Regions from separate parts of the Brachybacterium sp. AG952 genome, predicted to be linked through region 3. Evidence: predicted binding sites of a transcription regulator. Region 3 holds the regulator's gene; each other region holds the start of a gene.
The links. The regulator HrcA, encoded in region 3, represses chaperone genes, less so after heat shock. The targets are predictions, from matches to a motif close to TTNGCACTCGNNNNNNNCGAGTGCNAA.
Positions count from the first base shown of each region.

Region 1: a site for HrcA is predicted at 1,793-1,819, ahead of groL (chaperonin GroEL). Genes of this name have one in related genera too.
Region 2: a site for HrcA is predicted at 2,227-2,253, ahead of groES (co-chaperone GroES). Genes of this name have one in related genera too.

Region 1 is NZ_SNXV01000002.1:362,364-366,772, reverse strand. It holds gene DEU31_RS07125 (uracil-DNA glycosylase) at 1-387, opposite strand, end outside; gene DEU31_RS07120 (DUF3263 domain-containing protein) at 521-904, shown strand; gene DEU31_RS07115 (LytR C-terminal domain-containing protein) at 967-1,590, shown strand; gene groL (chaperonin GroEL) at 2,002-3,636, shown strand; gene DEU31_RS07105 (hypothetical protein) at 3,814-4,050, shown strand; gene DEU31_RS07100 (hypothetical protein) at 4,047-4,409, shown strand, end outside.
Region 2 is NZ_SNXV01000002.1:268,144-272,552, reverse strand. It holds gene DEU31_RS17110 (molybdenum cofactor biosynthesis protein MoaE) at 1-613, shown strand, start outside; gene DEU31_RS06695 (metallophosphoesterase) at 667-1,521, shown strand; gene DEU31_RS16760 (hypothetical protein) at 1,609-1,773, opposite strand; gene groES (co-chaperone GroES) at 2,411-2,707, shown strand; gene groL (chaperonin GroEL) at 2,711-4,300, shown strand.
Region 3 is NZ_SNXV01000003.1:26,907-31,315, reverse strand. It holds gene dnaJ (molecular chaperone DnaJ) at 1-1,099, opposite strand, end outside; gene hrcA (heat-inducible transcriptional repressor HrcA) at 1,170-2,171, opposite strand; gene DEU31_RS08355 (DUF3097 domain-containing protein) at 2,315-3,211, shown strand; gene DEU31_RS08350 (DUF4870 domain-containing protein) at 3,427-4,350, shown strand.

The sequences.
Region 1 (4,409 bases), on a different contig from region 3:
GAGGACCCGGTTCAGCAGCAGCACCCCCTGGGCCTGCCAGGAGGAGAGGTCGCCGTGCGCGGCGGGGGCGATGCCGAGATCGCTCTCGAGCTCCTTGTAGATGTTGGTCAGGGAGCGGGGGAGCGGGCACACGTGCCGCTCCACCGCGAAGGACAGACCGATCGGGTGACCCGGCGTGGGATACGGGTCCTGGCCGACGATCAGCACCCGCACCTCGGACATCGGCCGGGCGAAGGCGCGCAGCACCGCCTCGCCGGCGGGCAGGTAGCCGCGGCCCGCGCGGACCTCCTCACGCAGGAAGCCGCCGATCTCGTGGAGGCGGTTCTCGACGGGACGGAGGGCCTCGGCCCAGTCGGGGGCGATGATCTCGGTCAGGGGGGCAGCCATGGAGGCAGTCAACCATCCGCGCGCGGCGCCGTCGGGGCGCGTCGGCCCCTCCCGGCGAGGCATCCCTCACGACCTGCGCAGGGCGGCGGCGTGGCAGCCCGGGGGAGCGGTCGCAGGTGCGTAGCCTCGGTCCATGCCCTCCGCCTCCGACGAGCCCGCCCGCGCCGACGCGCGCCCCTCCGACGCCCCGTCGTCGGAGCGCATGTCGTCGGAGCGCACGGCGTCCGAGCGCGTGCCGTCCGAGGTCGCGCTGCCGGGGCCGCAGGGGGCGCTCACCGAGCGGGACCGGCGGATCCTCGCGCTCGAGGGGCGCACCTTCCGCTACGTCGGCGCGAAGGAGCGGGCGATCCGCGAGGAGATCGGCCTGTCGAAGGTCGCCTACTACGTGCGGCTGAACGCCCTGCTCGACGAGCCGGCGGCGCTGCGCGCGGCCCCCGCCGTCGTCAACCGGCTCCGCGCCCGGCGCACCTCCGAGGACGGCGGCGCCTCCCTCGGCGGCGACCATCGCGTGGCCTGAGCCATCCGTCTCCGGGGCGTGTGCTCCACCCCCGATCCGGGTCGACCATGTTAAATGGGTCCGTGGCTGATTCCCAGTATCCCTACCCGCCGGACCGATTCGACGACGAGGCGGACGCCGTCACCTTCCACGGCGCCCACCGCGCCGAGCTCCCCTTCTGGCGGGAGAACCTGCTGTACATCATCATCATCGGCGCGGCCGTGGTGCTGCTGGTGGTGCTGCTCTTCGTGATCGGCGGCATGGGCGGCGACGACGACGGCGCCGAGGGCCCGGCCTCCGCGTCGGAGAGCGCCTCGAGCGAGGCCGCCCCCGAGGAGAGCCCCTCGGAGGAGCCCGCCCCGGAGCCCGACCTCTCCGTGCCCGTCCAGGTGATCAACGCCGGCAGCATCAACGGCCTCGCCGGCACCTGGCAGGAGGAGCTCCAGGGCGAGGGCTGGGAGGACGTCAGCGTCGCCACCGCCGACAGCCCCCAGCAGGAGCCCGTCGTGTTCTACCGCGACGAGGCAGATGCGGACACCGCCCAGGCGCTCGCCGAGCAGGTCGGCGCCGGCGAGGCCCGCCAGAGCGACGAGTACGACTCGCCCCTGACCTTCATCGCGGTCACCGAGCCCGGTGACGGCGGCGACGAGGGCGACGGCGGCGACGGCGACCAGGGTGGTCAGGGCGGCGAGGGCGGCGAGGGCTGACCCCTCCCCGCACGCCCCTGCGGCCCCGCGACGCGCCGCTCCTCCTGAGGGAGGGGCGGCGCGTCCGCGTGTGCGGGCCGTGGGGCGGGACGGGGCGTGCCCGTCGGCGCCGTCCGGCGAGCCCGTCGGCGCCGTTCGGCGAGACGGCCCCCGGGCGACGTCCGGCCCGGCCGACGGGGCCGTGTCCGCTCCTCGCGGAGAGTTAGCACTCTCAGGGGCAGAGTGCTTATGATGATCTGGCACTCGGTGCACGGGAGTGACAGCCCCGCGCATATAGCCTCCGCGCACCGGGACCTGAACATTCCGGCCCCGTGAGGGCGTCGGCGCCGTGGGACATGAACACGGAGTCGGCTCCCGTCCGTCGCGGGCACTGGGCCGGGTGGACATCACAGACACGGGAGAGATTCCACAATGGCCAAGCTCATCTCTTACGACGAGGAGGCCCGGCGCGGCCTCGAGCGGGGAATGAACCAGCTCGCCGACGCCGTCAAGGTCACCCTCGGCCCCAAGGGTCGCAACGTCGTGCTCGAGAAGTCCTGGGGCGCCCCCACCATCACCAACGACGGCGTGTCGATCGCCAAGGAGATCGAGCTCGACGATCCCTACGAGAAGATCGGCGCCGAGCTGGTGAAGGAGGTCGCCAAGAAGACCGACGACATCGCCGGCGACGGCACCACCACCGCCACCGTCCTCGCCCAGGCCCTGGTCAAGGAGGGCCTGCGCAACGTCGCCGCGGGCGCCAACCCGATCGCGCTCAAGCGCGGCATCGACCAGGCCGTGGCCGCGGTCTCCGAGACCCTGCTCAAGCAGGCCAAGGAGATCGAGACCAAGGAGCAGATCGCCTCCACCGCCGCCATTTCCGCGGCCGACCCGGCCATCGGCGAGCTCATCGCCGAGGCCCTCGACAAGGTCGGCAAGGAGGGCGTGATCACGGTCGAGGAGTCCAACACCATGGGCCTCGAGCTGGAGCTCACCGAGGGCATGCGCTTCGACAAGGGCTTCATCTCGCCGTACTTCGTCACCGACGCCGAGCGCCAGGAGACCGTGCTCGAGGATCCCTACATCCTCCTGCTCTCCTCCAAGGTGTCCTCCGTCAAGGACCTGCTGCCGCTGCTGGAGAAGGTCATCCAGGCCGGCAAGCCGCTGGCGATCATCGCCGAGGACGTCGAGGGCGAGGCCCTCGCGGTGCTCGTGGTGAACAAGCTCAAGGGCTCCTTCAAGTCCGTGGCCGTCAAGGCCCCCGGCTTCGGCGACCGCCGCAAGGCGATGCTGGAGGACATGGCCATCCTCACCGGTGGCCAGGTCATCGCCGAGGAGGTCGGCCTCAAGCTGGAGACCGCCGGTCTCGAGCAGCTCGGCCAGGCGCGCAAGATCGTCGTCACCAAGGACGAGACCACCATCGTCGAGGGCACCGGCGACGCCGACCGCATCGCCGGCCGCGTCTCCCAGATCCGCGCCGAGATCGAGAACTCCGACTCGGACTACGACCGCGAGAAGCTCCAGGAGCGCCTCGCGAAGCTGGCCGGCGGCGTGGCCGTCATCAAGGCCGGCGCCGCGACCGAGGTCGAGCTCAAGGAGCGCAAGCACCGCATCGAGGATGCCGTGCGCAACGCCAAGGCCGCCGTGGACGAGGGCGTCGTCGCCGGTGGCGGCGTCGCGCTGCTGCAGGCCGGTGCCGACACCTTCGGCAAGCTCGCCCTCGAGGGCGACGAGGCCACCGGTGCCAACATCGTCAAGGTCGCCATCGAGGCCCCGCTCAAGCAGATCGCAGTCAACGCCGGTCTCGAGGGCGGCGTCGTGGCCGAGAAGGTCAAGAACCTGCCCGTCGGCCAGGGCCTGAACGCCGCGTCCGGCGAGTACGAGGACCTGGTCTCGGCCGGGATCATCGACCCCGTCAAGGTGACCCGCTCCGCGCTGCAGAACGCGGCGTCCATCGCGGGCCTGTTCCTCACCACCGAGGCCGTCGTGGCCGACAAGCCGGAGCCCGAGGCCCCGGCCGCCGGCGGCGACATGGGCGGCATGGGGGGCATGGGCGGCATGATGTGATCTCCTGATCACCTGCCGCTCCACCCGAGTGCTCGACGAGCCCCGATCCTCTGACGAGGGTCGGGGCTCGTCGCTGTCCGTGGAGGCGGGAATGGGCAGTACTCCCCATGGTCGCGGCGGGCACCGGCGCCTATGGTCGGGTGCGGGGGAGACATCGACGTCACACGGAGGGGAACCATGTTCCACGGAGCAGACACCGGCCAGCTGCAGGACTTCGCGCAGCGGCTGGGAGAGAGCTCGGGACGCACGTCGGAGCTGCTCGACGAGGCGACCACCTGGAGGCTGAGCCGTTCGAAACCCGCAGGGCTGGAACTGGAGCGGTATCTCCTCATCGACGACGGCGACCCCGCCACCGTATGGGTGGCAACGTGTCCTGCTCTCGATGCCGTGGCAGGGAACGGGTGGAGCGCGTGAGCGCCCCGGTGCCGCGACGAGGAGTCCTCGCCGCGGCGGGAACGGGACTGCTGCTGTCGCTCCTCGGATGCGTCGACGATGCCGAGGACCCGGCGCCGTCGACGACGGTGCCGGACGGTATGCCGACCACGGCGGTCGGCGTCCTCGAGAGCGCGGACCTCGCCCCGCCGCCCGAGGGTGCGCAGGTGCAGCTGGTCGAGAGCACCACGATCTCGGAGTTCGAGGCCTGGGCCGTCGAGGCGACGTTCGAGGCGCCCGCCGCCGAGCTCGAGCGCTGGATGCTCGACAGCTACGGCGACCCCGACGGGATCGGTCGGGCCTGGGTGACGCCGCAGAAGGTGAAGGACGCCATGGACATC
Region 2 (4,409 bases), on a different contig from region 3:
CGCCATGACCACGGCGGCGATGAGCGAGTCCGACCCGATCGCGGAGGCGACGGACCCGGCGACCCCGTCGGACCCGGCCGACCCGACCCGCGGGACGACCACCTTCCCGGCGGACGGCACCGACGAGCGCGGCGACGCCCAGGCCCAGGGGCTGCGGATCGCGGGAGACCCCGCGATGGGGGAGGCTCCGCAGCGGGTGCGGCATGCCGCGGTCGGCACCGAGGAGATCACCGTGGCCGCCATGGCGGCAGCCGTCGCCGACCCGCGCTGCGGCGCCGTGGTCACCTTCGACGGCGTGGTGCGCGACCACGACGGCGGGCGCGGCGTGGACCGGCTCGAGTACACCTCCCATCCCTCGGCCCCTGCCGTGATCGCCGAGGTCGCCTCCGAGATCGCGGAGCGCTACCCGGACGCTCTCGTCGCGGTCGCCCATCGGGTCGGGCCCCTCGCCATCGGGGACTCCGCCCTCGTGTGCGCGATCGCGGCCCCGCACCGCAAGCAGGCCTTCGTCGCCTGCGACGAGCTCGTGGACACCGTCAAGCAGCGCGTCCCGATCTGGAAGCACCAGGTCTTCGACGACGGCGCGAGCGAATGGGTGGGTGCGCTGGGCTGAACCCGGTCGACTCCGACACCTGCGCGACACCTGCGGCCGCTACCGTTCCCGGCATGCGCATCCTGCACCTGACCGACACGCACCTCTACGGCGACCGGGACGCCCGCCACTACGACCGGATCGACACCACCGCCGCCCTGCGCGGGCTCCTGTCCCGCCTGGAGGGCCTTGCGGACATCGACGCCGTGGTCCACACCGGCGACGCCTCCGAGGACGGCACCGCCGAGAGCTACCGCCTGCTCCACGAGATCCTCGACCCCTTCGCCGCCGCTTTCGACGCGCCGCTCGCGATCGTCATGGGCAACCACGACGTCTCCGCCGTCTACGGCGAGGCGGTCGCCCCGGGCGAGCGGATCGCGCCGAGCCAGGACCGGGTCGTGCCGCTCGCCGGAGGGGCCCGTGCGGTCGTGCTCGACTCGAGCGTCCCCGGCGCCGGCTACGGCCACCTCGATCCCGAGCAGCTGGACTGGCTGCGTGGCCTCCTCGCCGAGCCCGCTCCAGGCGGGACCGTGCTCGCCATCCACCACCCGCCGCTCGTCGCGGCGACCCCGCTGCTGCGCGGCCTCGACCTCGACGGGCTCGACGAGCTCGCCGCCGTGCTCGACGGCTCCGACGTGCGGATCGTGCTCTCGGGCCACTATCACCACGAGATGACCGGCGAGATCGCCGGGATCCCGGTGCACGTCGCCCCCGGCATCACCAACGTGGTCGACCCCGTCGGGGCGGGCGCGGCCGAGCAGTCGCTCGCCCTGTCCGGCGTGAGCCTGGTGGAGCTGGGGGAGGGGGCGCCGCACGTGGTCACCTCGGTGTTCCCGAACGCCGGCGACACCCTCGCCGATGTGGAGCGCCCGGTCTACCGCTTCGCCCCCGAGCAGGTCGCACAGATCCTCGAGGCCGCCGGGCGCTGATCCGCGGCCCGGACATGCACGACGCCCCTGCAGGCACTGCCTGCAGGGGCGTCGTCGGCGGCGGCGCAGGGCGCGCGCCTGAGGAGATCAGTAGCCGAAGCCGTAGGGTCGGATGCCCTGGGAGCCGTGACGGGCGACGGAGGCGGTGGCATCGGCGCGATGGTCGCGGTGCGTGCCCGTCTCGACGATGTCCTGCGCGAGCTGGTCGTCGCGGCGACGGAGGGCGGAGCGGAGGGTGCGGATGAAGGCCATGGAGGATCTCCTCGGGTTCGGAGGGGTGTGAGCGTTGCGGACGGGCCCTGGATCGCAGGTGCGCCGTCGGTCTCGACATCCCCAGTCCTATCGCGCGCGGGGGCGTGGCGTCACGCCTTCGGGGACGACAAGTTATCGGGTTCACAAGAAGGGTGTGACCTGGGCATCCCTCGAGCCGCTCGGGGTGAGGGGGGTGACGAGAAAGCCGTGGCCTTCGAGCTCGGACCCTCGAGGCCGACCCCGAGGGGTTCGCGCAGCCCCAGGAGCGGAGCAGCCGAAGGAGCGGAGTTGGAGACGCGGCAGTCGGCTCGTCGTCAGCTCCATCGCCGCGCTCCCCGGGATCGCGGTGCCGGCGGAGCCGGGGAAGGTCGTGTGCGAGCGCGGCTCTCTCCTGGCGCGTGGCCTGCAGCGACGCGCGCAGCGCGACGCATCGAGCCGACACCCGGCCCAGATTTAGCACTCGCCTTGCGTGAGTGCCAGCCCTCGTCCTACAGTGGGCGCCGTTGGCAGTCGACGGCCGAGAGTGCCAGAAGCTGCTACGAGGGACCCGCCCCGGTCGGCACCGCGACGACGATCGGACCCGGGACCCGACCCCGAACTCATACAGAGTCAGTCTCTTCATGAAGGAGTGAGCCGCATGTCGGTCTCCATCAAGCCCCTCGAGGACCGCGTCGTCGTCAAGCCGCTCGAGGCGGAGCAGACCACCGCCTCCGGCCTGGTCATCCCTGACACCGCGAAGGAGAAGCCCCAGGAGGGCGAGGTCGTCGCCGTCGGCGCCGGTCGCTTCGACGACAAGGGCGAGCGTGTCCCCATGGACGTCAAGGTCGGCGACAAGGTCGTCTTCTCCAAGTACGGCGGCACCGAGCTCAAGTACGGCAACGAGGAGTTCCTGGTCCTCGGCGCGCGCGACATCCTCGCGATCATCGAGGCCTGATCCATGGCCAAGGAGATCCTGTACAACGAGGACGCGCGCCGCGCGCTCGAGCGGGGCGTGGACAAGCTCGCCAACACCGTCAAGGTGACGCTCGGGCCCAAGGGCCGCAACGTCGTCCTCGACAAGAAGTGGGGCGCCCCCACCATCACGAACGACGGCGTGACCATCGCCCGTGAGATCGAGCTCGAGGATCCCTACGAGAACCTCGGCGCTCAGCTCACGAAGGAGGTCGCGACCAAGACCAATGACGTGGCCGGCGACGGCACCACCACCGCCACCGTCCTCGCCCAGGCCATCGTGCACGAGGGTCTGCGCAACGTCGCCTCCGGCGCGGCGCCCGCCGCCCTCAAGCGCGGCATCGAGAAGGCCGTCGAGGCGCTCTCCGAGAAGCTCGGGGAGATCTCGACCCCGGTCGACGGCAAGGCCCAGATCGCGTCGGTCGCCTCGGTCTCCAGCCAGGACCGCGAGATCGGCGACCTGCTCGCCGAGGCCTTCGACAAGGTCGGCAAGGACGGCGTCATCACGGTGGAGGAGTCCTCCACCACCGCGATGGAGCTCGACTTCACCGAGGGCATGCAGTTCGACAAGGGCTTCATCTCCCCGCACTTCGTCACCGATGCGGACCGCCAGGAGGTCGTCCTCGAGGACGCGCAGGTGCTGCTGCACCAGGGCAAGATCTCGGCCGTGGCCGACATCCTCCCGCTGCTCGAGAAGGTGGTGGAGAGCGGTAAGCCGCTGTTCATCATCGCCGAGGACGTCGACGGCGAGGCCCTGTCCACGCTGGTCGTCAACAAGATCCGCGGCGCCTTCAAGGGAGCGGCCGTCAAGGCTCCCGCTTTCGGCGACCGCCGCAAGGCCATGCTCCAGGACATCGCCGTGCTCACCGGCGCCCAGGTCGTCACCTCCGACCTCGGCCTGGATCTCAAGACCGTCGACACCGACGTGCTCGGCCACGCCGGCCGCGTCGTCGTCACCAAGGATTCGACCACCATCGTGGGCGGGGCCGGCGACGACCAGGCCGTGGCCGATCGCGTCGCGCAGATCCGTGCGGAGATCGAGAACACCGACTCCGACTGGGATCGCGAGAAGCTCCAGGAGCGCCTCGCGAAGCTGGCCGGCGGCGTGTCCGTGATCAAGGTCGGGGCTCACACCGAGGTGGAGCTCAAGGAGAAGAAGATGCGCATCGAGGACGCGGTCTCCGCGACCCGCGCTGCCATCGAGGAGGGCATCGTCGCCGGCGGCGGCTCCGCCATCGTGCAGGCGTCCTCCGTCCTGGTCGACGACCTCGGCCTGACCGGCGACGAGGCCGTGGGCGTGCGCGCCGTGGCCCGTGCGGTCGTCGAGCCGCTGCGCTGGATCTCCGAGAACGCGGGCCTCGAGGGCTACGTCGTCGTGGAGAAGGTCAAGGAGGCGCAGGTCGGCACCGGCCTGAACGCCGCGACCGGCGAGTACGTCGACCTGGTCTCCGCCGGCATCATCGACCCGGTCAAGGTCACTCGTTCCGCCCTGCGGAACGCGGCCTCGATCGCGGGCCTGGTGCTGACCACCGAGACGCTGGTCATCGAGAAGAAGGACGAGGACGAGGAGGCCTGATCCTCCGAGTCGACGACCGGCATCCGCCGATCGCGTCCGACCCGACGGGGCGGGCGGTACGGGGAGACCCGCGCCGCCCGCCCCGTCGTCGTGCGCGCGGGGCCACACA
Region 3 (4,409 bases):
GCTTCGCGAACGGTCCGCCGTGGTTCTTCGGGCGGGTGGCCTCGTCGCCGCGGAGGGCGGCGAAGCGCTCGAGCAGCTCGCGCTCCTCGTCGGTGAGCGCGCTGGGCACGTCCACGTCCAGGACCACGCGGATGTCGCCGCGGCGCTCGCGGCGCAGCGGGGTCACGCCGAGGCCCTTGAGGAGGATCTCCTCGCCGGGCTGAGCGCCGGGGCGGATGTCGAGCTCCTGCTCCCCGTCGAAGGTCTCCAGCGGGATCGTCGCGCCGAGCGCGGCGGTGGTCATCGGCACGGAGATCGTGGTGACCAGGTCGTCGCCGGAGCGGTCGAACATCTCGTGGTCCTTGACGGACAGCTCCACGAAGAGGTCGCCGGAGGGGCCGCCGGCCTCGCCGGTCTCACCCTCGCCGCGCAGCTGGATGCGGGTGCCGTTCTCGACGCCGGAGGGGATGCGCACGGTGACGGTGCGCTCGGTGGCGGTGCGTCCGTGGCCGGAGCAGCCGGTGCAGGGGCTCTCGATCACGTCGCCGTGGCCCTCGCAGGTGGGGCAGGGCGCCATGGTGACCATCTGGCCCAGCAGCGACTGCTGGACGCGCTGGACGTGGCCGGAGCCGTTGCAGGCGGTGCAGCGGGTGGGGCTGGTGCCCGGCTCGGCGCAGGAGCCGGAGCAGCGCTCGCACAGCACGGCGGTGCGGAAGGTGACCTCCTGCTCGGTGCCGAAGACGACGTCGCGCAGCTCGATCTTCACCCGGCGCAGCACGTCGCCTCCGCGGCGCTGGCGCGGGACGGGCCCCTGGTTGCGCCCGCGCATCCCGGAGGCCCCGGCGAACATGTCGAAGATGTCGTTGAAGTCGAAGCCGGCGCCGCCGCCGCCGGGGAAGCCGCCCATGCCCGGGCCGCCGCCCATGTCGTACTGGCGGCGCTTGTCCGCATGGGAGAGGGTCTCGTACGCCTGGGAGACCTTCTTGAACTTCTCCGCCGCCTCCGGGTCCGGGTTGACGTCCGGGTGGAGGGTGCGGGCGAGCTTGCGGTACGCCTTCTTGATCTCCTCGGTCGAGGCGTCGCGGGAGACGCCGAGCAGCTCGTAGTAGTCGTCGTTCACAGGCGTGGGTCCTTCACAGGGGTCGGAGGTCGGTGACGGCCGGCGACGGGCGCGGGGCCCGCCGGCGCGGTCATTCGAGGAATCGGGAGACGTAGCGGGCGATCGCCTGGACGGTCGAGATCCCGGCCGCGTAGTCCATGCGGCTGGGGCCGAGGATCGCGAGGTGGGAGCCGGCGCCGTAGCCCGCGCCGACGAGCGCGGCCTGGTGCAGCGCCCGGTCGTGGAGCTCGGTGCCGATCCGCACCTGCACGTCCCCCGGGGAGACGTGCATCTCGGTGAACAGGCGCAGCAGCACCAGCTGCTCCTCGAGGACGTCCAGCAGCGGCTCGACGTCGCGGGCGAAGTCCTCGGCGGAGCGGGCGATGTTCGCGGTGCCCGCCATCATGATGCGGTCCTCGGCGCGGGTCGCGGCCAGCGCGGTGAGCGCCTCGGCCACCTCCGCGGCGGCGGGCCGCTCGGGGACGGGCAGGGACTCGAGGTAGTCCGTCAGCGGCGCGGCGAGGTCGGTGACCTCCCGGCCGGCGACGGCGCGGTTGAGCTGGTCGCGCAGCGCCGCGTAGTACTCGGCGGGGCGGCCGGCGATGACGGGGACGGTGCGCTGGTCCACCCGCCCCGACTCGGTGATCAGCACGACCAGCAGCAGCGAGTCCGCGACCTTCACGAGCTCGACGTGGCGGATGCGGGCCTGGCGCCGGGCCGGGTACTGCACCATCGCGACCTGCTGGGTGAGCTGGGCGAGGAGGCGCACGGTGCGGGCCAGGAGCTCCTCGACGTCCCCCGCGTCCTCGAGCAGGGTGCGGATCGCCCGCTTCTCGGCGGCGGAGAGGGGCTTGACCATCGCGACGTGGTCGACGAAGGCGCGATATCCCTTGTCGGTGGGGACGCGGCCAGCGGAGGTGTGGGGCTGGTGGATCAGCCCCTCCTCCTCGAGGACGGACATGTCGTTGCGGACGGTCGCCGCGGAGACGCCGAGCTCGTGCCGCTCCAGCAGCGACTTCGAGCCGACGGGCTCGCGCGTGGAGACGTAGTCCTCGACGATGGCGCCGAGGATCTGGAGCTTGCGGTCGTCCATGTCGTGCACCTCCTGCCGCGCGGTCCGGCACCGGGGCGTCCCGGTGCCCGGGTCTCCCTGGACATTGGCACTCTCCCATGCCAAGTGCCAATCGTACGCGTCTGCGGCGTGCTTCGCAGGGAGGCGTTCGCCACGGGGCTACAGTGTCCGCCGTGTCCACCCCGCCTGCTCGCTTCCCCGACCGGTACGGCGCCGATGTGCTCTCCTCCGGTCCGCCCGCCCATCACCGCCGCCGCCCCGTCGGCCGCGAGGTCCCCGCGCAGCGCGACCTCGTCGTCGAGGAGGCCTCGACCGGCTTCACCGGCGCGATCACGCGCGTGGAGAAGACGGCCGGGGAGCTGATCGTCGAGCTGGAGGACGGCCGCGGCCGACGCCGCACCTTCCCGCTCGGGCCGGGCTTCATGATCGACGGCCAGCCCGTCGTCCTCACCCGCCCGCAGGCGGCGCAGAAGGCGCCTGTCCGCAAGCGCTCCGCCTCCGGCTCGGTGTACGTCGAGGGGGCGAAGGCCCGCACCGCGCGTGCGTCGCGGATCTGGGTCGAGGGCACCCATGACGCGGAGCTGGTGCAGAAGGTGTGGGGCCACGACCTGCGGATCGAGGGCATCGTCGTCGAGCAGCTCGAGGGCGCCGACAACCTCGCCGAGCGCGTGCGCGAGTTCGGCCCCTCCCCCGGCCGCCGGCTCGGGATCCTGGTGGACCACCTGGTGAAGGGGTCGAAGGAGTCCCGCATCGCGGCCGAGGTGATGGCCCTGCCGGGCGCTCGTGGGAACGTCACCGTGCTCGGCCACCCCTACGTCGACGTATGGCAGGCCGTGAAGCCCGCGCGCGTGGGACTGAAGGAGTGGCCGCGCATCCCCAGGGGGACGGACATCAAGGTCGGCTCCCTCGCCGCGCTCGGCTGGCCCCACGAGGACAAGGCCGACATCGGCCTGGGCTGGAAGCGGATCCTCTCCACGGTCCGCTCCTACGCCGATGTCGAGCCGACGCTCTCGGGGCGCATCGAGGAGCTCATCGACTTCGTCACCGTCGACCAGGGGTGACTCCGCCGCGGCACGGGACGTCGTCGCGGGCCGTCGACGCCGCCCGACGGTGCGGGCACGCGGTCCGGGTCGGCGGCCCTCGGGAGCCCACCAGGGGGATATCCCCCAGCGGATGCGGCGGACCGCCGCGCTGACCGCGGGGTCCCCGGCTCGTTAGGGTGAACCCGTCACCCGAGACGACGGCCCCCGCGCCGACCGAGACGAAGAAGGATCCCATGAGCCAGACTCCGCATCCGCACGACCCGTACGGCACCGAGCCCGGCACCCCCGCCTCCGACTCGCTGCCCGAGCAGCCTGCCGAGCGCCCGGCCTCGGACCACCTCGACATCGACGCCCCTGCCGCCCCCGCGCCGCAGGAGCAGGGCAGCGCGACCTCGGACCCGGCAGAGCATCCCTACGATCCGTTTGCGCAGTCCGCTCCCAGCGCGCAGCCGGCCCCCGCCGCGCAGCATGATCCGTTCGCGCAGCAGGACCCCTACGCGCAGCCGGGCTCCGCTCAGCAGGCGGATCCCTACGGGCAGTCCGCGAGCTCGGCCGCTCCGGCCGCGGCGCCGGCCTCCCCCTACGGGGCGCCCTCGCCGTCCCAGCCCTCCGCGCAGCCGGCCCATGCCCAGCAGCCGTACGGGCAGCAGCAGGCTCCGCATGCCCAGCAGCACGCTCCCTACGCCGCCCACGGACAGACCTCAGCCGGAGGAACCATGAACCCCGACCAGGCCCCCGCCCACGTCAAGGGCGTCTTCGACGGCCCGCTGATCGGTCAGCCCACCACCGAGTCCGACACGAAGCTGTGGGCGATGTTCGCGCAGCTCTCGGCGATCGTCGGCTATGTGATCGGCGCCGGCTTCCTCGGCTGGCTCGGCCCGCTGATCATCTTCCTGGTCTACAAGGACCGCAACCGCTTCGTCCGCTACAACGCGGCGGAGGCGCTGAACGCGGCGATCGCGACCCTGATCGTGGAGATCGCGCTCGCCATCGTCTTCACGATCATCACGGTCATCACCCTCGGCTTCGGCTCGGTGCTCTTCGCCCTCATCGGCGTCCCGGCGCTGGTCCACGTCGTCTTCGCCATCATCGGCGCGGTGAAGGCCTACCAGGGCGAGTGGTGGAACTACCCCGTCAACATCCGCCTCGTGAAGTGATCCGCGTCCGCAGCAGCTGAGTCACGGCCGACGGCCGGACGCAGGAGCCCCCGGGAGTC